3 regions of the Bacillus sp. Medicinal_06 genome follow, and region 2 is predicted to be linked to each of the others. Evidence: riboswitches for the same ligand, from Rfam matches in the RefSeq annotation. Region 2 holds a riboswitch; each other region holds the start of a gene.

The links. A riboswitch is a leader RNA that binds a small molecule or an ion and turns the genes downstream of it on or off. The one in region 2 is predicted to bind S-adenosylmethionine.
Region 1: another riboswitch for S-adenosylmethionine. It lies ahead of AC1M36_RS14610 (Na+/H+ antiporter NhaC family protein); the one in region 2 lies ahead of metK (methionine adenosyltransferase).
Region 3: another riboswitch for S-adenosylmethionine. It lies ahead of AC1M36_RS21295 (MetQ/NlpA family ABC transporter substrate-binding protein); the one in region 2 lies ahead of metK (methionine adenosyltransferase).

What each region holds. Positions count from the first base shown of each region.
Region 1 is NZ_JBWYHD010000005.1:322,443-329,980, reverse strand. It holds gene gltP (glutamate/aspartate:proton symporter GltP) at 1-717, shown strand, start outside; gene AC1M36_RS14615 (ribonuclease FAU-1 family protein) at 784-1,302, shown strand; SAM riboswitch class I at 1,455-1,559, shown strand; gene AC1M36_RS14610 (Na+/H+ antiporter NhaC family protein) at 1,654-2,970, shown strand; gene AC1M36_RS14605 (lmo0954 family membrane protein) at 3,141-3,497, shown strand; gene AC1M36_RS14600 (PspA/IM30 family protein) at 3,542-4,204, shown strand; gene liaF (cell wall-active antibiotics response protein LiaF) at 4,312-5,052, shown strand; gene AC1M36_RS14590 (sensor histidine kinase) at 5,052-6,113, shown strand; gene AC1M36_RS14585 (response regulator transcription factor) at 6,106-6,738, shown strand; gene AC1M36_RS14580 (DUF3992 domain-containing protein) at 6,855-7,130, shown strand; gene brnQ3 (branched-chain amino acid transport system II carrier protein BrnQ3) at 7,148-7,538, opposite strand, start outside.
Region 2 is NZ_JBWYHD010000002.1:126,319-133,856, reverse strand. It holds gene AC1M36_RS04320 (phosphatase PAP2 family protein) at 1-249, shown strand, start outside; partial or broken gene AC1M36_RS04315 (glycosyltransferase family 4 protein) at 262-1,407, shown strand; gene AC1M36_RS04310 (molybdenum cofactor guanylyltransferase) at 1,603-2,211, opposite strand; gene AC1M36_RS04305 (MogA/MoaB family molybdenum cofactor biosynthesis protein) at 2,208-2,717, opposite strand; gene AC1M36_RS04300 (hypothetical protein) at 3,137-3,316, shown strand; gene metK (methionine adenosyltransferase) at 3,425-4,624, opposite strand; SAM riboswitch class I at 4,791-4,912, opposite strand; gene pckA (phosphoenolpyruvate carboxykinase (ATP)) at 5,142-6,728, shown strand; gene AC1M36_RS04285 (ATP synthase subunit I) at 7,212-7,538, opposite strand, start outside.
Region 3 is NZ_JBWYHD010000010.1:7,333-14,870, forward strand. It holds gene AC1M36_RS21250 (helix-turn-helix transcriptional regulator) at 1-149, opposite strand, end outside; gene AC1M36_RS21255 (MFS transporter) at 213-1,454, opposite strand; gene AC1M36_RS21260 (TetR/AcrR family transcriptional regulator) at 1,518-2,102, opposite strand; gene AC1M36_RS21265 (histidine kinase) at 2,184-2,327, opposite strand; gene AC1M36_RS21270 (hypothetical protein) at 2,487-2,735, opposite strand; gene AC1M36_RS21275 (thioredoxin family protein) at 2,749-3,024, opposite strand; gene AC1M36_RS21280 (DnaJ family domain-containing protein) at 3,074-3,445, opposite strand; gene AC1M36_RS21285 (methionine ABC transporter permease) at 3,775-4,443, opposite strand; gene AC1M36_RS21290 (methionine ABC transporter ATP-binding protein) at 4,418-5,458, opposite strand; gene AC1M36_RS21295 (MetQ/NlpA family ABC transporter substrate-binding protein) at 5,471-6,283, opposite strand; SAM riboswitch class I at 6,371-6,487, opposite strand; gene AC1M36_RS21300 (hypothetical protein) at 6,694-7,011, shown strand; gene AC1M36_RS21305 (ABC-F family ATP-binding cassette domain-containing protein) at 7,269-7,538, opposite strand, start outside.

The DNA of each region.
Region 1 (7,538 bases), on a different contig from region 2:
ATGTTTTATGTAACAAACCAAGTTATGAAATTCGCACCGTTTGGTGTATTCGCATTAATTGGTGTTACAGTTTCTAAATTTGGTTTAGCTTCATTAATTCCGTTAGGGAAATTAGTAATTGTCGTATATGGATCAATGATCTTCTTCGTTGTAGTAGTATTAGGACTTACAGCGAAAATATTTGGTATTAACATTTTCCAATTCTTTAAGATCTTAAAAGATGAGCTTATTTTAGCGTATTCTACTGCAAGCTCAGAAACGGTTTTACCGAAAATCATGGAGAAAATGGAGAAGTTCGGTTGTCCGAAAGCGATTACATCTTTCGTTATTCCGACAGGTTATTCATTTAACTTAGATGGATCAACTTTATATCAAGCTATTGCAGCGATTTTCTTAGCGCAAATGTATGGCATTGATTTATCTCTCGCGCAGCAAATTACATTATTGCTTGTATTAATGGTTACATCTAAAGGGATTGCAGGTGTACCGGGTGTATCATTTGTTGTATTATTAGCAACACTTGGTACAGTAGGTATTCCGGCAGAAGGATTAGCATTTATCGCAGGTATTGACCGTATTTTAGATATGGCTCGTACGGCAGTTAACGTAGTAGGTAACTCTTTAGCAGCTGTAGTTATGTCTAAGTGGGAAGGTCAATATGACGCTGAAAAAGGACAAGCTTATTTAAAAGAGCTTTCTGAAAAACAGGCAGCTTAATAGCTATTGGCAGAGCCCCCGCATAAGATGTGGGGGCTTTTTTGCATAGAAAAGGAGTTGGGAATCATGAAACGAAAATATGGCGATGGCTCTACTTGGGAACGGTTAATAGAGAAAACATATGAAGTGAAGACAATTGAGCAAGGAATGTTAGGTGTGCTGCATATGCAAAAAGTGAAAGAGCCTAGCTATAAGCAATATAATAATCAAAAACTTTGTATTGTAAATGATGGGTACACATGGATGCAGTATTTTATAAATGATAAGAACTTTGCGATTACAGCTATGTTAAATGAAAAGAAGAAGTTAGTGCAGTTTTATATTGATGTGGCCAAAGATTATAAAGTAGATGAGAGAGGCATGCCATATTTCGATGATCTCTATTTAGATGTGGTGTTATTACCTAATGGTGATGTATATGTATTGGATGCAGATGAGTTAGAGGAAGCATATGTAGCTGGAGATATTTCTAAAGAAGAATATCATGTAGCTTGGGATACAGCTAAGTGGATTATTACAACAATTGAAAAGAAAAAGTTTTTTTGGATCGAAATTTTAGAAAGGGAAATTCAAAAATTAAAATGAGTATTTTTTCTTATAGATTGCTTATTTTATTTCATGGTTTTGTATAAATATCAAAAAATGTAAAATATTTTCATGCAAATAATAATTGACTTTTTATTAGTAAGCGAGTAAAGTTAGGGAAGAAATTATTATTAAAAATAAAATATGAAACCTTCTTATAAAGAGAGGCGGAGGGACTGGCCCTACGATGCCTCGGCAGCGGACTCACAACAGAGTGCTGTGCCAAATCCAGCAAGCATGTGCTTGATAGATGAGGAGAGTGTTTCTTATAGATGTATAAGACCTCTTCTTTTGGGAAGAGGTCTTTTGTTATAAGATAGAAAAGGTTTAGAACTAGGGAGAGATGTTATTTTGAAACAAACGAAGGGAAATGGCTTAGCATTATTACCGCTTGGAATATTCTTAGCGCTATTTATTGGCTCTGGAATTATTACAGGGGATTTTTATAAATTGCCGATACTTGTAGCTATTTTAATTGCTGTAGGGACTGCATTAGTGATGAATAGAAAAGAAAGCTTTACATCAAAAGTAGAACGGTTTGCCAAAGGGGCTGGTAATCCGGATATTATGATTATGGTGTTGATTTTTGTACTTGCGGGTGCGTTTTCTGAAACAGCAAAAGGAATGGGCGGGGTTGACTCTACAGTTAATTTAGCGCTATCTATTTTACCGCAAGGATTTATTGTTGCAGGCATTTTTGTTATAGGGGCCTTTATTTCATTAGCGATGGGAACTTCCATGGGGACAATTGCAGCGCTAGCTCCAATTGCAGTAGGGATTAGCCAGCAAACAGATATTTCTATTGCGTTAACGATGGCAACAGTTGTTGGTGGAGCGATGTTTGGTGACAATCTATCATTTATTTCTGATACGACAATTGCAGCTGTTCGTTCGCAAGGAACGGAAATGAAAGATAAATTTAAAACAAATTTTTTAATCGTTTTACCAGCCGCAATTATTACAATTGTATTATTGGTTTTCCTTACAGTAGGAAACCATACAGAAATCAAAGCTCATACATTTGACTGGGTGAAAATATTGCCGTATGCGGGTGTGCTTGTTACAGCTTTACTTGGGTGGAATGTGCTCGTTGTGTTAGCAGGTGGAACAGTTCTATCAGGACTTATTGGTCTTATTGATGGGAGCTACACATTAGCTAGCTTCTTTAAAAGTGTTACAACAGGAATAAGTGGAATGATGGAGCTTGTATTACTGGCAATTTTAATCGGTGGAATGGTTGAAATTATTCAATATAATGGCGGTATTCAATATTTAATGAATACATTAACACGTAGTATTCGTTCGAAAAAAGGTGCTGAATTTGGAATTGCTGGTTTAGTAAGTTTGACGAATGTGTGTACTGCGAATAATACGATTTCTATTATTTTTACTGGTCCGCTTGCAAAAAATATTGCTGATCAATATGAAATTGATCCACGAAAATCAGCGAGTGTGTTAGATCTTTTCTCATGCTCTGTACAAGGATTAGTTCCATACGGTGCTCAAATGTTAACGGCAGCAGGATTTGCAGCATTGTCACCGGTTGAATTATTACCATATGCGTTCTATCCAATTTTAGTTGGAATTTGTGGTGTAGTTTCTATCTTAATAGGATTTCCACGATTTTCAAAAGTAGCAAAAAAAAAGCAATATCATAAAACAGCATAAAGAAAAAGGATGTCTTATATAAGACATCCTTTTTCTTTACATTCACCTTCATATAAGGCTGACTTGGAATAGGTCTTAAGTCTGATTAGAAAACGGTTCTTAAGCTCGTTATGGAAAAACGAAAAAATAGTTAAGATAAGAGTATCAAATCGAAGGGAGGCAAGCACAAGATGAAACAATTTCTAGCGTTTATCGCAGCCGGTATTTTGGCTTTAATTGCTCTTGGTAGTCTTGCTGGTATTGTAGGATTCGCAATTGGAGCAGGAATTGCGTACTGGAGCTATAAATCATTTGTGCGAGCACAATCATTTTTTGGAAAGTTAGCTTGGGGTATTGCCGGTTTAATCGGCTTGTCAATTGCCCTTTCTCATTCCCCAGCACTAATCGGTGTTGCAGCGTTAGTCGTTCTATACTACGGATACCGTGAGTGGAAAAAAGAAAAAGATGTAGTAGTGGATGCTGCTTCAGAAGCTTCTAAGCCATATAGCAACTTTGAAGATGAGTGGAACAAGTTAATGAAAAACTAATATAAAATAATTTAAATCATAAAGTAGAAGAGAGGAAGATTAGAATGAAACAATCTTTATTCGGACGTGTACGCGATGCAATTTTAGCAGATTTTCATAATGTATTAGATGAGAAAGAAAGAAAAAATCCAATTGCTATGTTAAATCAATATTTACGTGATAGTGAGCGTGAAGTAACAAAAATTGAAAAATTAATTCAGCGTCATAAAACATTAAAATCTAACTTTTCCCGTGAACTTGAGCAGGCTCGTTATTTCGTAAATAAGCGCTCAAAGCAGGCGATAATTGCACAAGAAGCAGGAGAAATGCAATTGCATGAACGTGCATTAGAAGAAGTAGCATATTATGAAGGGCAAGTCGCTCGTCTAGAAGAAATGTATGCAGGTGTAGTGGAGCAAATTGATGAGTTAGAACGTCGTCTTTCTGAAATGAAGAATAAACTAAAAGAAATGAATGCAAAGCGCATGGAATTAATGGCTCGCGAAAATATGGCACATGCAAACCGTCGTATGAATACAGCTCTTCATAAAATGGATGAGAATAATCCGTTCTTGCGTTTTGAAGAAATTGAAGATCACATTCGTGATTTAGAGCTTCGCATGAATGAAGATCATGAGCGTGATACATTTGATATGAAAATTGCAAAACTTGAGCGTGAAATGAAAGAAAAAAATGAAGTATCTTTAGACAAAGAAGTAATAAAATAATTGTAGTATATTATAAAACGAGCTTATGATATAGTGATAGAAGAAAAGGTGTTGGCAGGCAATACCTTTTTCTTCTATTTATATGTAACAAGAAGGGGGGAGCTGAAATGAAGAAACAATTTTCAAAATCACAACTAGTGGGGATGCTCCTCATCATATTTGGATTTGGTCTTTTTCTTGATATGGTTCTCGGGCATTTTGAACCAGGAGCTCTTATTTTTGCGTTTATTATGATCATGTTCGGAAGGCACTATCGAAAAAAGAATCGTTATGTGAGAGGGAATGTATTTTTATTTGTCGGGGGGATTGTTTTTTTATTCTTCCTGTTTTCATCAGCGGCCTTCGTACTCGTTGTATTTGCTTGCTTAGCTTTCATTGGTTATCAGCTTATTCAAGGACAGCAGAAGCCCAAAGCGATACAAGTAGAAATTAAGGAAAAAGGATATATAGATGAAGAAAAGCAAATCTATCGCACAGAACCATACCTTAAAAATATAATGGTTGGTAACATAAGAATGATGGATCATATTTATGAGTTAGAAGATATTAATGTCCAGTATGGAGTCGGTGATGTTGAAATCGATTTGACGACGGCAATGATTCCAGAAGGGGAAACGGTCATTGTTATTCGTGGCGTTATTGGTAACATTCGTTTGTATGTTCCATATGATATTGAACTATCTTTAAACCATTCTGTCATCATGGGGAGAGTTTTGCTTCCGGGTCATGAAGAAACAGGTTTTAATCGAAATGTTACGTTTAAGACAGAACAGTATAAAGAAGCTCCTCGACGTATTAAAATTATTTCTTCGCTTGTCGTAGGCGATACGGAAGTGAGGAAAGTATAATGAAAAAGCAAGGAAATATTTCATGGATGTATATTCGTTATTCTATGTTATCTTCTGTTAGTATTGCACTTATTTGTACAGTTGTATATGTATGGAAAAGCGGGCAAGGTGTATATGATTTATTATGGAAAGAATCCATTGCTTCTGTTCCAATTGGCTTGTTAATTATCAGTACAAGTCTTCTTATGGGTGGAATTGTAGGGTATGCGATTGGTTATTATATGCAGCAGCGTATTCAAGGCTTGAATACTTTCTTGTTTGAAGTAGAGCGTGGGAATTTCCCAAAGGATGTTTCGTTTACTGCAGAAGATGAATTTCATGAAGTAGAGCGAAAAGTAATTGCGCTTGCTCGAAGATTAGAGGAACAGGCTGGGCTATTTCAAAAAGTAACGAATGAACGAGCTCATTGGAATGAAGAAATGAGACAAGAAGCGATTTCACAAGAAAGGCATCGACTAGCAAGGGAACTGCATGATTCAGTGAGTCAGCAGCTTTTTGCAATGTCTATGATGATGTCAGCGATTAATGAACAGGTAGATCATATGCCAGAAACAACGAAAAAGCAATTGCAACTTGTGGAAAATATGGTTGTAAATGCGCAATCGGAAATGAGAGCATTACTTTTGCATTTACGTCCTGTACAATTAGAAGGTAAAAAATTAACAGAAGGCATAGAAGAACTGTTAACAGAACTTTCTAGAAAACAACATATGAAAATAGAATGGTTGATTGAACCGATTCAATTAAAAAAAGGTGTGGAAGATCATTTATTCCGTATTGTACAAGAGGCGTTGTCTAATACATTACGACATGCAAAAGCAAAGAAAACAGAAGTACGTCTTCGCCAAATTGACCAATATGCTATTTTAAAGATAATTGATGATGGTGTTGGATTTGAAGTAGGTGTTAATAAGGCAGGGTCATATGGCTTAAGATCTATTCAAGAACGTGTTCATGAAATTGGAGGAACATTAAAAGTACTTAGTTTTCCGAATAAAGGCACGCAAATTGAAGTAAAAGTGCCAATTATGATAGAGAGAGGGGAGGAACATCATGATTAAAGTATTGCTTGTTGATGATCATGAAATGGTTCGGATGGGTGTATCCGCCTATTTATCGACTCAACCGGATATTGAAGTGGTTGGAGAAGCCGAAAATGGAAGAAAAGGTTCAGAATTAGCATTAGCACTAAAGCCAGATATTATTTTAATGGACCTTGTTATGGATGAAATGGATGGTGTTGAGGCAACGCGTGCTATTATTCAAAAATGGCCAGAAGCAAAAATTGTAGTCGTGACAAGCTTTTTAGACGATGAAAAGCTGTATCCTGTCATCGAAGCTGGGGCAACAAGTTATTTATTAAAAACATCAAGAGCAAGTGATATTGCTGATGCAGTGAGGGCGACTTATGATGGGGAAACGGTGCTAGAGCCGAAAGTTACTGGGAAAATGATGTCTCGTATGCGCCAAAAGAAAGAACAACCGCTTCATGAAGATTTAACGGAACGAGAGTCTGAAATTTTATTATTAATTGCAGAGGGAAAAAGTAATCAAGAAATTGCAGATGAACTATTTATTGCACTAAAAACTGTGAAGACACATGTAAGTAATATATTAAATAAATTGAATGTAAGTGATCGTACGCAGGCGGTTATTTATGCGTTTAGACACCAATTAACGAAATAAGATGGAACTTCCACTGGAGATGACTTGTTTCATTAGTGGAAGTTTTCTTTATTGACGCATTTATTTGAAAGCGTTATCATTTAGTTAGAAACACTACATACAAAGGGGGAGAGTGTATGTTAGTTCAAACAATATTTGAAAAGAGTAAAAAAGAAAAGTTAGAGAATTACGTGAATGCATTGCAAGCACTTCAGGAGCAGTATGATATTGAAACAGATTGTATAGCAATCATTGAAGCGACAGAAGAATATTATTTATTTTTAGTAAAACAAATAGAATGTTATGATGTTGTAAAAGTAGAAACAGTTGATACGAACCTTGAGTATTATACAAAAGCATATAAAGTAAGTAGTTTTAATCATAATTCTTATCAAGTAAAAAAACTCCCTTAAATGGGAGTTTTTTTACATTAGGATACTTTAGGTTTAGAAGGGGTTTCCATTAATGGTACTGGTTTTGTACCTTTTAACTTAGCGACTACAAGACCGATGATTGCACCAGCTAGTGCAGGTAAGACCCAACCGATTCCTTCGTTATAGAATGGAATAAATTCAAAGTAAGAAGTAATGAATGTCACTGGCATATTCCCTTGTTTTAATCCATCAAATATACTTACGACTGCAGCTCCAATTAAAGAGCCAACATAAACAGAACGATAACCACCGAAGTACTTATGAAGTAGTGATAATAGCACGAGCACGATAGCGATTGGATATACCACTAGTAAGATCGGTACAGAGATTGCAATGATTTTTGTTAAGCCTAGGTTTGCTACTAGAAGTCCTAATGCACAAATGGTG
Region 2 (7,538 bases):
TACCCATTGCATCCATTACAAGATCATTCCTTTCCATCTGGTCATACAACAGCTATTTTTTCAATTGTTGTTCCATTTATTTGTCATGATACAAACTTGGCAGCCTTTTTACTTCCATTAGCAATGATTGTAGGAATTTCTCGTATCTATCTTGGGCTTCACTATCCATCAGATGTACTTGTAGGTATGTGCTTTGGCACATGTTCTGGCATCATCTCTTTTTATCAATTCATTCCACTTTTCATGTAAAGGAGCGATTGGATGAGAGTCGCCATATTTACTGATACATTTACACCCCAAGTAAACGGCGTGGCAAAAACATTAGATCGTTTGACCTGTTATTTTCAAAAACAAAATATTTCCTATTCCGTATTTGCACCGCAGCATACAGCAGAAGATGACTTCTTAGCCAATGTGAATAAAATGAGAAGTATCCCGCTGAAAATACTATATCCAGAATGCCGATTTGCATTTCCAAATCCACGTATTAAGCGAGAGCTTCTTAGCTTTAGACCCGATATCATTCATGTCGCTACTCCTTTTAACATGGGACTATGCGGCATGTATTACGCAAAAAAATTAAATATCCCTCTTGTCGGTTCTTATCACACTGACTTTAATGCCTACTTGAAGTATTATAAAATTGAATTTTTCTCCAATATGTTATGGAATTATTTAAAATGGTTTCATAGCCATATGCAAAAGAACTTTGTCCCTTCTCTCGAAACATTGCAGCAATTAGCTAAAAAATAATTTCAAAATTTATATATATGGGGACGAGGAGTAGATTGTTCTCTCTTCCATCCTGCTTACAATAAAGACGTATTCCGAAAAAAATATAATATTACTGCTCCATACATTCTTTCATATGCCGGACGCATCGCCCCTGAAAAAGATATCGAGACGCTTCGTATATTGATTCAAACAACACTTAAAGAACGAACAGATAATATTCATTGGCTTATTGCTGGAGATGGCCCCCTTGCCAAAGAATTACGTGAAACCGTGCCAACAACTAACGTGACCTTTACAGGATATTTACAAGGAGAAAACTTAGCAGAAGCTTATGCATGCTCTGATCTGATGGTATTTCCATCAGCCACCTAAACATTTGGCAATGTCGTACTTGAATCACTCGCATGCGGTACACCAGTAATTGGTGCAAATTCTGGCGGGGTAAAAAATATTATTACAGATGGAAAAACAGGTTTTCTTTGCGAGCCAAAAAATGCGAACTCATTTTTATCATCCATTTATCAGCTGTTAACTAACAAAGCAATGCGTAAACAAATGAGCATAACCGCTAGATCCTACGCCGCTACACAAAACTGGGATGATATTTTCCACGGCTTATACATGCAATATGAAGAGGTGCTTCAGCAAAACAATGCCGAACTACTTGCGTAATAGAAAAGTTCAACTCATAAAGTGAAACTTTAATCAGTAGTTTTTTTCTTCATCCCCACTGATTATTAGTTGAACGAATCAGGCTTTTACGGACAGTTCATCTTCCACCTAACTTCTTTTTTTCGCTGAATTTTGAGGTGGGAGTGTTACTGTCCGTTAATGCGGGATAAATGAAAAAGGTATGACGCTATAACGTCATACCTTTTTCTTCTTTTTCTCATTCAGTAACCGGACATATTCCTCTTGTGTATTTACATTCATAAACAATTCCTTCGCCACATTCCATTCTTCTTCCATCACATACTTTACATGACACTGCGATAAAAGCTGTCCCACACTTCGTTTTTCTTCATGTAACAATGCGTATATTTTTTCTTTTACACGATTATGATATGCCGCTAATAATGGCTGCTTTCTTCCATCAATAACCGGAATAATCGCTTCATATTCATCATTTATTTGCCCTGTTAATGCTGTAATCCACTCACTTGAAAGGTTTGGCGTATCACAAGGAGAAACGATATACCAATCTGCATTTATATGCTCCATCCCCGATACAATCCCCGCAAGCGGACCATCTCCTTTATAGGAAGGAGTATCTTCTATAACAGGAACGTCTACTAAAGTAACAATTCTTTCTTTTATATCAGGATGACTAATCACAACTACATCTTGCACGGCAGTCTGCATGACCTGAACAATGTGTTCGATAAAAGTATGTCCTTGCCAGCTTGCTAAGGCTTTCGGCTCACCAAAGCGTCTTGACATACCACCTGCTAATACAATTCCAGCGAGCCTTTTCATTGTCGATGCAGCTCAAATGTAATATGTCCAAGCTCTGGCAAAATCAATTTATTCATTGCAAGGCGAACAGCCCCGCTAGAACCAGGCATCGAAAAGACAACTTTTCTTCCGATTGTTCCACCAATTGCTCTACTTAGCATTGCAGCGCTTCCGATATCTTCTAAATAACTAATCATCCGAAACAGTTCACCAAATCCAACGATTTCCTTATCTAATAATGCTGAAACGGCTTCAATTGTCACATCACGCTTCGTAATGCCTGTTCCGCCGTTTGTTAAGATAACGTCAACATCTTCTTGGTGATAGCCAGATAATACAGCCTGTTTAATATCTTCTTTATCATCTTTTACAATTTCATAAGCCGTTACCATGTGTCCTGCTTCTACTAATAATTCTTTTAATAACTTGCCGCTCTTATCAGTCTCTTCTGTACGTGTATCAGAGACCGTAACAATTTTACAGCGCACTTTTTTGGGCGCTTGCTTTTTATGTTCTATTACACTCATTTTTATTCGCTCCTTCTTATGAACTACTCATCATTTTATCATATCGTATCGAAACTTTATGAAGTATGAAATACATCACATGTCTACAATTATGTATCAAATGAACAAAACATCATGATACAATATAAGTATATATAACCATAAAAAGGTATTTTTCCACAATCCAAATTGTATTTAACAATATAAAACAACTTGCACCAAGTCCCATTTTTAATTCATCTAAGCCACTATCAAATTATTTCCTATGGATGAGATATCAATATTGTAAAAACTCTCTATCCAAATGTCCGACGGTTCTGACCACACATACTTAACAAGTACAGCAATTCTTCTCGCCCTTTCCTATTGAATTGGATTTTGAATCGCGCGGAACAATCTGATGCAAACTAAACAAATTTTCATAATTAGGAGGCTTATTCATGGAACTTTATCAAAAACTTACAACGGTATTTATCCTTCTATTTGTCGCTTCCATCAGTGCTGGGATGGCATTAAAGGATGCTGTTCCTTATTCAGCAATCGGTGGCTGGGGATTCGCAACGCTCTTTTTGCTATGCAGTGCATTTTGTGCTGGAAAAGCGCGTCAGAAGAAAGGATGATAGCATTTGTTCCGTTAATGCGGGATAAACTATCCAAGCAAGCTTGAACTTATAATCCATACAATAAAAAAAGCTTTGCGCCTTCGCGCAAAGCTTTTTCTTCTTATATTATAGACCAGCTTGCTCTTTTAAAGCTGCTGCTTTGTCTGTACGTTCCCATGAAAGATCTACATCAGTACGTCCGAAGTGTCCGTAAGCTGCTGTTTGTTTGTAAATTGGGCGACGTAAGTCTAACATTTTGATAATGCCAGCCGGGCGAAGATCGAAGTTGTTACGAACTAGTTCTACTAGTACTTCTTCAGATACTTTACCAGTGCCGAATGTATCAACTGAAATTGATACTGGTTGTGCTACGCCGATTGCGTATGCAAGTTGTACTTCTGCTTTTTCAGCAAGGCCAGCTGCTACGATGTTTTTCGCAACATAACGAGCTGCGTATGCCGCAGAGCGGTCAACTTTTGTAGCATCCTTACCAGAGAATGCACCGCCGCCATGACGAGCGTATCCGCCGTAAGTATCGACGATGATTTTACGTCCTGTTAAACCAGCATCCCCTTGTGGTCCACCGATTACGAAGCGGCCAGTTGGGTTAATGAAGAATTTTGTTTCCTCATCCATTAATTCTGCTGGTACGACAGCTTTGATTACTTGCTCTTTTAAGTCACGATCGATTTGTTCCCACGTAGCTTCTGGGTGATGCTGCGTTGAAATTACAATTGTATCGATACGTACTGGTTTACCATTTTCATCATACTCAACTGTAACTTGCGTTTTACCGTCTGGACGTAAATAATCTAATGTTTCATCTTTACGTACTTCCGTTAAACGACGAGCTAATTTGTGAGCAAGTGAGATTGGAAGTGGCATTAATTCTTTTGTTTCATTACATGCGAAACCAAACATTAAACCTTGGTCCCCTGCACCGATTGCCTCAATCTCAGCGTCAGTCATTTGACCTTCACGTGCTTCTAACGCTTGGTCAACACCCATAGCGATGTCAGCAGATTGCTCATCGATAGATGTTAAAACTGCACAAGTTTCTGCATCGAATCCGTATTTTGCACGAGTGTAACCGATTCCTTGGATTGTTTCACGAACGATCTTTGGAATATCTACATAAGTAGAAGTCGTAATTTCCCCCGCTACCAATACTAAACCAGTTGTTACTGTTGTTTCACAAGCTACACGTGCATTTGCGTCTTTTGCTAAGATCGCATCTAAAATTGAATCAGAAATTTGGTCACAAATTTTATCTGGATGTCCTTCAGTTACAGACTCAGATGTGAACAGATGACGTTGTTTTGTCATGTGGTAAACCTCCCTACAGTAATTGTATATATTGTACGGAACTCATCCTTAATTTGCCACAAACTGCGACATTCATTTATTCTCCCACACAAGCATAAAGAAAAACCTTTCCTATTTATAGAGAAAAGGTTTAATTTGCTACTTGCATACTGCTTTTTGCCCTTCGCTCTTATCGTTCGAGACCTTGCGCCTCGCACAGGTTTTAGCACCTATTCACTTGTTTTTACCAATACAAGTGAGGTTGCTGGGCTTCATCGGGCCTGTCCCTCCGCCAGCTCGGGATAAGAGAGTATCCGTCCCAACCTATACTAAAGAAATGATATTCATTTGTCAATTAATATTCACATATTCCTACAAGTTTTTCGCATTTCTTGTCGAACAAAATATTAATAGGAAAATTATACATTCACACAAACAAAAATAAATAAATAGTATACATTATTTATATGATTGTGTTATACTCTTGGTGGGGATTACGAGAAATATTTCATTAAAATGAAAAGGATGGTATATAAATATGAGTACTGTGAATGTCCAAATTGGATTACACGAATTACTGAACGGAAGCAATGCACAGATTCAACTAAGCGTTCCACAATTAGTGGAAAAAGTACTAATGAGAAACGAAGGGAAATTAACTTCTACTGGTGCCGTCTCTGCTTCTACAGGAAAGTATACAGGACGTTCTCCTAAAGATAAATTCATTGTGAAAGAAGCATCGGTTGCAGATAAGATTGCTTGGGGATCTGTAAACCAACCGATTTCTGAAGAACATTTTAATAAATTATATACAAAAGTATTAGAGTACTTAAAGGAAAAAGACGAATTATTCGTGTTTAAAGGATTCGCTGGTGCTGATCGCAACTATCGTCTTCCATTACAAGTTGTTAACGAATATGCATGGCACAATTTATTTGTACATCAATTATTTATTCGTCCAACTGAAGAAGAATTAGCAAATCATGAATCTGAATTTACAATCGTTTCTGCACCAAGCTTTAAGGCAGATCCAGCGATCGACGGCACAAATTCTGAAGCATTCATCATGGTTTCATTTGAAAAACGCATCGTATTAATTGGTGGTACGGAATACGCTGGAGAAATGAAAAAATCAATTTTCTCTATTATGAACTTCTTACTTCCAGAACAAGATATTTTATCAATGCACTGCTCTGCAAACGTAGGTGAAGAAGGCGATGTCGCTTTATTCTTCGGTTTATCTGGAACAGGTAAAACAACACTATCTGCTGACCCACACCGTAAATTAATCGGTGATGATGAGCACGGTTGGTCTGATAACGGCGTATTCAATATTGAAGGCGGTTGCTACGCGAAATGTATTAACCTGTCTCATGAAAAAGAGCCACAAATTTTTGATGCAATTACATTTGGATCAGTGCTTGAGAACGTTGTAATTGATAATCAAACACGTATTGCAGATTATAATGATACTACATTAACAGAAAATACACGTGCTGCATACCCAATTGATGCGATTGATAATATCGTAGTGCCAAGTGTTGCAGGACATCCAAACACAATTATTTTCTTAACTGCTGATGCATCTGGAGTATTACCTCCAATCAGTAAATTAAATAAAGAGCAAGCTATGTACCATTTCTTAAGCGGTTACACTAGTAAACTAGCTGGAACTGAGCGCGGCGTAACTTCTCCGCAAGCAACATTCTCAACTTGCTTCGGTTCTCCATTCTTACCACTTGATGCATCTCGCTATGCTGAAATGCTTGGTGAAAAGATTGAGAAACATGATGCGAAAGTATTCTTAGTAAACACTGGCTGGACTGGTGGCGAATACGGCGTTGGAAAACGTATGAACTTAGGCTACACTCGTGCAATGGTACAATCGGCATTAAACGGCGAGCTTGATAACGCTGAAACAGCGAAACATGACATCTTCGGTCTTGAAGTACCACTACATGTACCAGGTGTACCTGATGAAGTATTAATGCCTGAACAAACATGGGCTGATAAAGCAGCTTACAAAGCAAAAGCAATCGAACTTGCAGATAAGTTCAAAGAAAACTTCAAAAAATTCGAGAACATTTCTGAAGATATTATCAAATTGGGCGGTCCAATCGCTTAATTTAAAACCTTTACTGTCTGAATGACCTTTACTCATATGAATAAGCATGTTGTAACCTAAAAGGATCGCGTACTCACCGACAAAACCCATGCGGCTTTGCTGGTTGCACATACTTACAATAAAAAAGAAGCTTACGATCAAAACGTAAGCTTCTTTCTTTTACTTTCGTGGTACTCCTAATGCAAATTTCCTACTCACCTGCTCCTTTTACTTTCACACGGCATGAAGCGAAAAAAAGCACTGACCGCCTTTATCCATGGCCGGACGTTCTCTCCCTACTCAAAAAGAAAAGGGATATACCAGGAGGGAAAATTTGTATATTTTGATTTCCCAACATACACATCACGGCTTCAGAAATAAAAATGGATTCCCCTCTCACTTGCTCCCTTTGTTTTCACACACGGCATGGAGCCAAAAAAGCACTGACCGCTGCTACACATCGCCGGACGCTCTCTTCTCAACTAAAAGAAAAGGTTTTTGTATTTATTTCTTCGCATCTCTCATGCTATAGTATCCTAAATTAATAACAATTAAAAAGTAACCACCCATAATCCCAACAGCAAACGCCCACATAACCATATGGTGTTCAATCTCATACATAATAATCGCACCGAGAATCGCTGCTGCAAAGCGATTAATCATACCAAGTGTTGGTGCTTTACTCTTTTTTACAATACTATCTCCAAGCTTTTCAATACGTCTTCCTAAAATCCAAACACAATACATACTAACAAGTAAACCAATCCCCGCACCTAGAAAGTGTGCAGAAAAAGGTGTCATCGCCCATCCTAATAGCATCGCACCTAACAA
Region 3 (7,538 bases), on a different contig from region 2:
TTTATCGTTTGTCTTGATACTTTACATTTATCAGCTAATGCACCTTGTGAAATATTCTTTTCAGTGCGTAATTCGTAAATTTGATTTTTCACATCTTTTCTCCTAACCTGTAAAATCGTTTTTACAACATCAGTATATATTTGGTGTATGCAGTTGTCAAAAAATTCCCATACAAAAAAGGGGCGTGAATCGCCCCTTTTCTAATAAAATTCCTACACCAAAGAATCCGTAACACCCTTTTGACTTGCATCCTCTTTTTTATTTCTAGCTTCTACATTTATTTTCATACGTAAAATTGGTAAAATCGCAAGTAGAATAAGTGACATTGCTATACAAAATACAATAATAAGTGAGGTCAGTTCTTTTAATCCCCCAGCTAGTGAATTTCCAATTAGCATAGTTCCCATAAAAAGCGGTAAAATTGTACCATTTACACGTCCTACCATATTCTCTGGTACAAGCTGAATCATAAGCGTTCCAACAACAATGTTAACACAAGCTAAACAAATTCCCGTTCCAAATCGCATCAAACTAGTAATCCAAAAAGATGTAGACAGTCCTTCCACAAGAAATGACATAGCCAATACAATCATACCAAACACAAACATTTTTTTCGGATTTACTTTTGAGGCAAAAACTGCCGCAACAACGCCTCCAATCAACATACCTATTCCATCCGCTGCTGCTAAATATTGAACAGCTTCCTTTTCCAATCCCAATCGTTCGATTACGAGAAATACCTCCAATGGATTTGTTAGCCCTACTGCTAAGCCGATAATGGAGAAAGTAATTGTAATCATACATAAATTTTTTGTTTGCAGGACATACAGCCAACCTTCTTTTATATCACTCAATAATGAAATATTCTCGGGTTTCTCTTTTTCTACCCACTTTGGTAAAAATGAAAGAGTAATAGCTGATAACATAAACAATCCAATTAAACTATATAGTGAAATAAACAGTCCAAGCTGTGTATAAACAATCGATCCTACAACTGGCCCAAAAATCATAAATAGCGACTGTAGTGTTTGATTTACTGCAATTGCGTTTGCAACATGTTTTTCTTCTACATAGCGTTTAAATATCCGTGAAGATGAAGGCTGAGAAAATTGTCCAACAATCGCTGAAACAAGCGCAGCAAAAAATATAGCCTGCCAATAATCCATCTTTAACAAGAAAATAATCCCTATAATAGATAACATACTTAGCATATCTCCTGCTACCATCGTTCTCTTCGGATTCCAGCGATCTGCTAGCGCACCACCAATGAATGAAAAAATAAAAATAGGCGCGTATTCCATAACAGATAATAATGAAACTGAAACGGGATCATTATTTGTTCGCTCCATAACGAAATACAAAAGTGCCATATTTCGAATCCAAATTGCAAACTGCTGTAAAATATCAGACGCCATAACAAGCATAAATGCTCGATTTTTGAATAAATCTTTCATGTTATTCCTCCTTTTTTAAACCGACCGTTCAGTCTAATTTAATATAAAAGAAAAGGTGCTGATTTAAGATTCAGCTGCCATTCCTTGTAGCAGTACATCAATTGCCTTCTTGTAAATGCGCTTCATTTCTGTAGGGTCTAGTTCATAGTAAAGTACCCCAAGCCCAGATAATAAACCATTTACAATGTACATAAGATCTCTAGTATCTCCTTGACGGAATTCTCCAGATTTCATACCTTCTTCAATCAGTTTTTCAAAAACACCGTATGATGCTCTTGCTAAAGCCAGCATTTCATCCAAAACTTCTTTGCTCACGACTTGATTTGTAGAAAACTCTTCTACTGCACTAAAAATAGGCTGTTGTATATCTTCCACATGGTACTCTGCAAGTCCGTATAATTTTTCAGTACTTGTATGAAACTGCTTTTCTTTTTCATTCCACTTTTCAAGCCAATCATACGTATGTTGTTTTACTACAAATAAAAATAATTCTTCTTTGCTTTTAAAATGATAATAAATGCTACCTTTACTACGCTTTGTAATTTCACAAATATCTTCCATAGATGTTGCAGCATATCCTTTTTGTGAAAATAACTCTTCTGCTTGGTACGCTATTTCTTTTTTTATCTCTTCTGCACTTTTTCTCATGTTCACACCTCACTTAAACCGACCGTTCAGTCTAATATTAACAAATCTAAAACCTCTTTTACAAGAGGATATATTCCTTATTTAGGAAAAAATATTTTCAAACCACATTTTAAGTGTATGAATCGCTCCGACTTTAAAAGCAAGTTTGACTATAAATACTCCACCTGCAACGAATAAAAATAATGCTACCTTCCCTTTATTTTTGATCTTTGGTTTCTTCTCCATGCTCATTCCCCTTATAACATCATATATTCCTTATTTATCAATACAATAAGCTTATAAACTCTTAAACAAACGTTTGTTTAGCTGATTTTATGCGGGTTCAAGCCAACTAATCAAACGTTTGTTTAAAAAGAAATACGCCCGTAAAGAGCGTATTTCTCATTAATCCCCACCACCGCCACAGCTACCACCATCACCGCCTGAAAAACCGCTGTCACCTCCAAAAGAACTTCCACAATCGTTGGAACTATCAGATCCTGCAAAGAAAACTGGTGTAGAAGCAGTAGTAGTTGTCGTACTATCACCATTTCCTGTTTTATAAAGATTTACTTTCCTTTTATTTTTCTTAATCGATTTTGCAATCATTCCCATTAAAACTAAAAACAATAATGCCGCTATCACAAAGCCCATTTAAGCCCCTCCCTTATTCTTCAAATAATTGTAATGCTCGTTCTATCTTCTCTAGGGAGATAAAACGTGATTCACGAAGTATCTCTCTCCCTTGATGCAATAATAAAACCGTTGGAGCTGTAAATACTAAATACTTGGATGAAATTTCTTGCATATCCTGTAGTGAAATTACAATATTTTCTACAGTTCGATATTCCGCTAATAAGTGATTTACTTTCTGGAGCATCACATCACAAACACCACAATTTTCAGTTTTGATAAATAACAGCACTAAATCTTTTGCCTCAATATATGCTACTAATCATTCCATCATTTGGAATTTTCTCATGTTATCCCTCTTAGCGCAATTTACTAAACACTTGATTTTGGTACATACGAAATGCTGAATTTCCTTTTATTTTTCTCTTCTCCATTAGCTGTTGAAATCGAAGAGTTTTTGCCGTTAACTCCTCTTTTAGTTTCACTCGTTCTACTTCATCGTAGCAACAAGCGATTAAATCTTCTATTTTCAATATATCTTTTTGTAATTCCATTTCTGCCGGAATCATACCAGCGTTTTTCAAAATTTTGTAGCTCATTCTAAGGTCTGGAGGTACCATTGAAATGTCTTCTAATTGTAGTGGTTTCCCTTTCCCCGGAAGGTCATCAAGGTCACCATTATTAATTGCTTGACGAATTCTTTCTTCAGCAATGCTTAAGAAAACATCCATGCCGCTCCCTCCCTTACATGTTTTTACCATCATTTTACATTAAAAATTCTAATTATACCATAATATAGTTTACAAAAAATCAGGTTCCATATTTATTTATACCTATATAAATTCATTTTGATTTTTCGACATATAAGTTACTGTCCGAAGAAGAACAGATGAATCCACTCATTTTCTCTTTCTGTTTTAACCTGGCATGGTGCAGAAACAGGATCTAACCGACTACTCTCGCCCGCCTAAAAAAAGAGTTTATGGCATTTTTTATTTTGGTTTATATACGCTAAAAATAAAAAATGCGGTACCTCTTATAATAGAGCCACCGCATTTCATCAATCTTTCTTTAATTTTCTAGCAATCCCATTCCCTAAAGACTGTAAGCCTTGAACAAGAATAATTAACATAAATACCGTTGCATACATCACTTCTGGTTCATACCGTAGATGACCAAATCGATATGCTAAATCTCCGAGTCCCCCTGCTCCTACAAGCCCAGCCATTGCTGTTGCACCTATTAGTCCAATCGTTGCGATTGTTAAACCAAGCACAAGAGATGGACGTGCTTCTCTAACCATAACGTGCCAAATAATTTTCACAGTAGAAACTCCCATCGCTTGATATGCCTCAATTACACCGCGATCCACTTCTAGTAAAGCTGTCTCCATTAAACGCGCAATATAAGGAGCTGTAAATACAACAAGCGGTACAATCACACCTTTCACACCAATTGAGGTCCCCATAATGAGCTTTGTAAACGGTAGAATGAAGAATAATAGAATAATAAATGGAATAGAACGAATGATATTAATAATTGTATTCAAAACAGGATATACAATTTTATTCTCTAGTTGACCACCAGGCCTTGTTAAAACAAGTGTTACACCAAGTGGCAAGGCAATAATAATTGATATAAGCAACGAAATAGATGTCATTTGAAATGTTTGAATCGTCGCTTCCCATATCATCTTACCCCATTCATCCAAAAAGGATTTGTTTCCCATTCTCTTCTTTACCTCCTTCTACGATGATTCCTTGTTCTTTTAAAAATGCTAAGGCCCGTTGTACCTCGTGTTTTTCACCTTGCATATGAACAACGAGCTTACCATACGCTTCATGTTTTAGTTGTGTAATATTACCCGATAAAATATTGGGGTATACTTGAAATCGTTTTGTAGCAACAGCAAGTGCTGGATCCCCTGAGGAAATTCCTATAAAAGAAAGTGTTACAGTTTCACCAGCATTTTCCAGTTCTTTTTGTACTTCTTCTGGAATTTTAACTGCCAAAGCACTATTCACAAATTTATTCGTTGTTACATGTTGTGGGTTTGTAAAAATATCCTTCACTGTGCCGCTTTCTACTATAGCTCCGTGTTCCATCACAGCAACGCGATCACATATACGCTGGATTACATTCATTTCATGTGTGATTAGCAAAATCGTAATCCCAATTTTCTCATTAATTTCTAGCAACAGGTCTAAGATTGACTCCGTGGTTTCTGGATCCAACGCGCTTGTCGCTTCATCACTTAGCAAAATCTCTGGTTCATAAGATAGTGCACGTGCAATTGCAACACGTTGTTTTTGGCCGCCAGAAAGCTCACTTGGATATGCATCTTTTCTATCAAAAAGGTCCACAATACGTAAATATTTTTCTACCCTTCTTTCAATCTCAGTTTTTGAAATCCCAGCTAGACGTAAAGGCAATGCAATATTTTCATAAACATTGACTGTTTTTAATAAGTTAAATCCTTGAAAAATCATCCCTATTTTTTGTCTTGCTTGTGCTAATTCTTTTGTAGATAAAGTTGTTAAATCTTTTTCATTTACAATGATGTTTCCTGTTGTTGGTTTGTCTAATAGATTTACACAGCGGATTAACGTACTTTTCCCTGCACCACTATATCCAATGATTCCAAACACTTCTCCTTTTTCTACTTTAAGGGAAGTTGGTTTCAGAGCCTCTACCTTACCTTTTTTTGTTGTAAACACCTTAGATACATTCTTCAATTCAATCATTATAGTCAGCTCCTACCAAGACGGTAAAACAGAACCATCGAATTTTTTCTCGATAAACTCTTTTACTTCTTTAGACTGATACGCTTTCTTCAATTTTTTTACGATTGCATCATCCTTATTCTCTGTACGAACAACCACCCAGTTTACATATGGTGAATCTTTTCCTTCACGGAAAATAGAATCCTTAGCAGGGCTTAGTTTCGCACCTAATGTAAAATTCGTATTAATTGCTGCTGCTTTCACTTCATCTAACTGCGTTGGTAATTGTGACGCCTCTAACTCAACAATTTTTAAATTCTTGGGATTCTCAATCACATCTTTTGCAGTTGCTTTCTCTGTTGCTTTTGGATCAACTTTTAAAACACCTGCTTTTTCAAATAATTTTAAAGCCCGAAGTTCATTTGTTGGATCATTTGGCACAGCAATCGCATCGCCGTCTTTTAACTCGGTTACATCTTTCAAGTGTTTCGAATATACTCCCATTGGGAACGTTACCGTTGAAAATACTTCTGTTAATTTCATATTGCGTTCTGCTTTAAATACATCTAAATAGGACTTCGTTTGATAACTATTTACATCAATATCTTTTTCGTCTAACGATACATTTGGCGCTACATAATCATTAAATACCTTTAAATCAACTTGTAAGCCATCTTTTGCTGCTACTTCCTTTACTTTCTCAAAAATTTGTTCATGCGGTCCCCCCGTTACACCAACTGTAACTTTTTTCTCATCTAGCGCTTTTGCTTCCTTACCTGAATCCGCACTACATGCGCCTAATAATAATACCGTTCCACTTACAATACTTAGCAACAATTTTTTCATATACAATTCCCCCTCATATTATATCTGTTCTTAAACAAAAAACACCTCTCAAATAAGAGAGGTGTCAAATAGACAAAATAAGCTCCTCTCTTATCTTCCAAAACGAAAATCGTTTTGCAGGAATTAGCACCTTAGCTTATGATTCTTCATAAGCTCGGTTGCCGGGCATCATAGGGCCAGTCCCTCCGCCTCTCTGGATAAGAGTATCCGTATTAAATTTTGTAAAAGTTATGGTACTAATAGTAAATCTTACAAAAAATTTTGTCAATAATATTTTTCTGAATATACTGCGTATTGTTGTTCAACTTATTTTGACACTCTCTAGAAATAACGAGCAATAATTATGTACAAAGTATACTCATTATTACTATACTAGATAACAGCGCATACAAGAAAAGAGGTTACATTTTATGCACGAAACACATGCTATACAAACCCTACTCCTCTCTCAAATAGAAAAAATAGCTCAATCCTTTCATTACGATTTTTTATATGAGGTTGAACAGCAAAAAACGCTTTGTCAAATTCTGTTAAGAGATGATAACGGCTCAATTGTAGCAACACCACTCAGTTTTCATATGCTGATAAATGAAGTGGCTGGAAAAGGTGAACTTATTTTTTATCACGAACATGGTGAATTTCATCATCAAAAATTTGATATTTATACAGAAGACAGCATTGTTAAGTTGCTGTTGTTCATTCAAGAACGTTTGCAAGTAAATCAGTAAAAAGTATGAGAGCAGCTACAAAACGTAGCTGCTCTCATGCTTTTGTCCATTTTAATTTTCCGACCTCTAAGTCATGTTTATGAAAAAAAAGAATTTCTCCACTCATTTTCTCCTTCTGTTTTCACATGGCATGTGGCTAAAAAAAACACTGACCGCCTCTATCCATGAACAGATGCTCTCTCCCACCTAAAAGGAATGGTTTATCTCGGTCTTTCAATGCGTATTTATATAGTTACGCTCCAAAATAAATTTCCCTCTTATCTTTTCGTAACATTCATTTCCTCTAGATTCCAAACTCGTGTCACCCAAGATTTATAAAAAGAAGGCTCGTGAGAAACGAGTAAAACTGTTCCTTGATAATTTCGCAAAGCTTCTCCTAACGCTTCTTTCGCATACACATCTAAATGATTCGTTGGTTCATCTAAAATTAATACATTACTTCGCGTTAACATAAGCTCACATAAACGTGCCTTTGTCTGTTCCCCACCACTTAACAAGTAAAGAGGCTGCCGAATATGCTCTTCTTT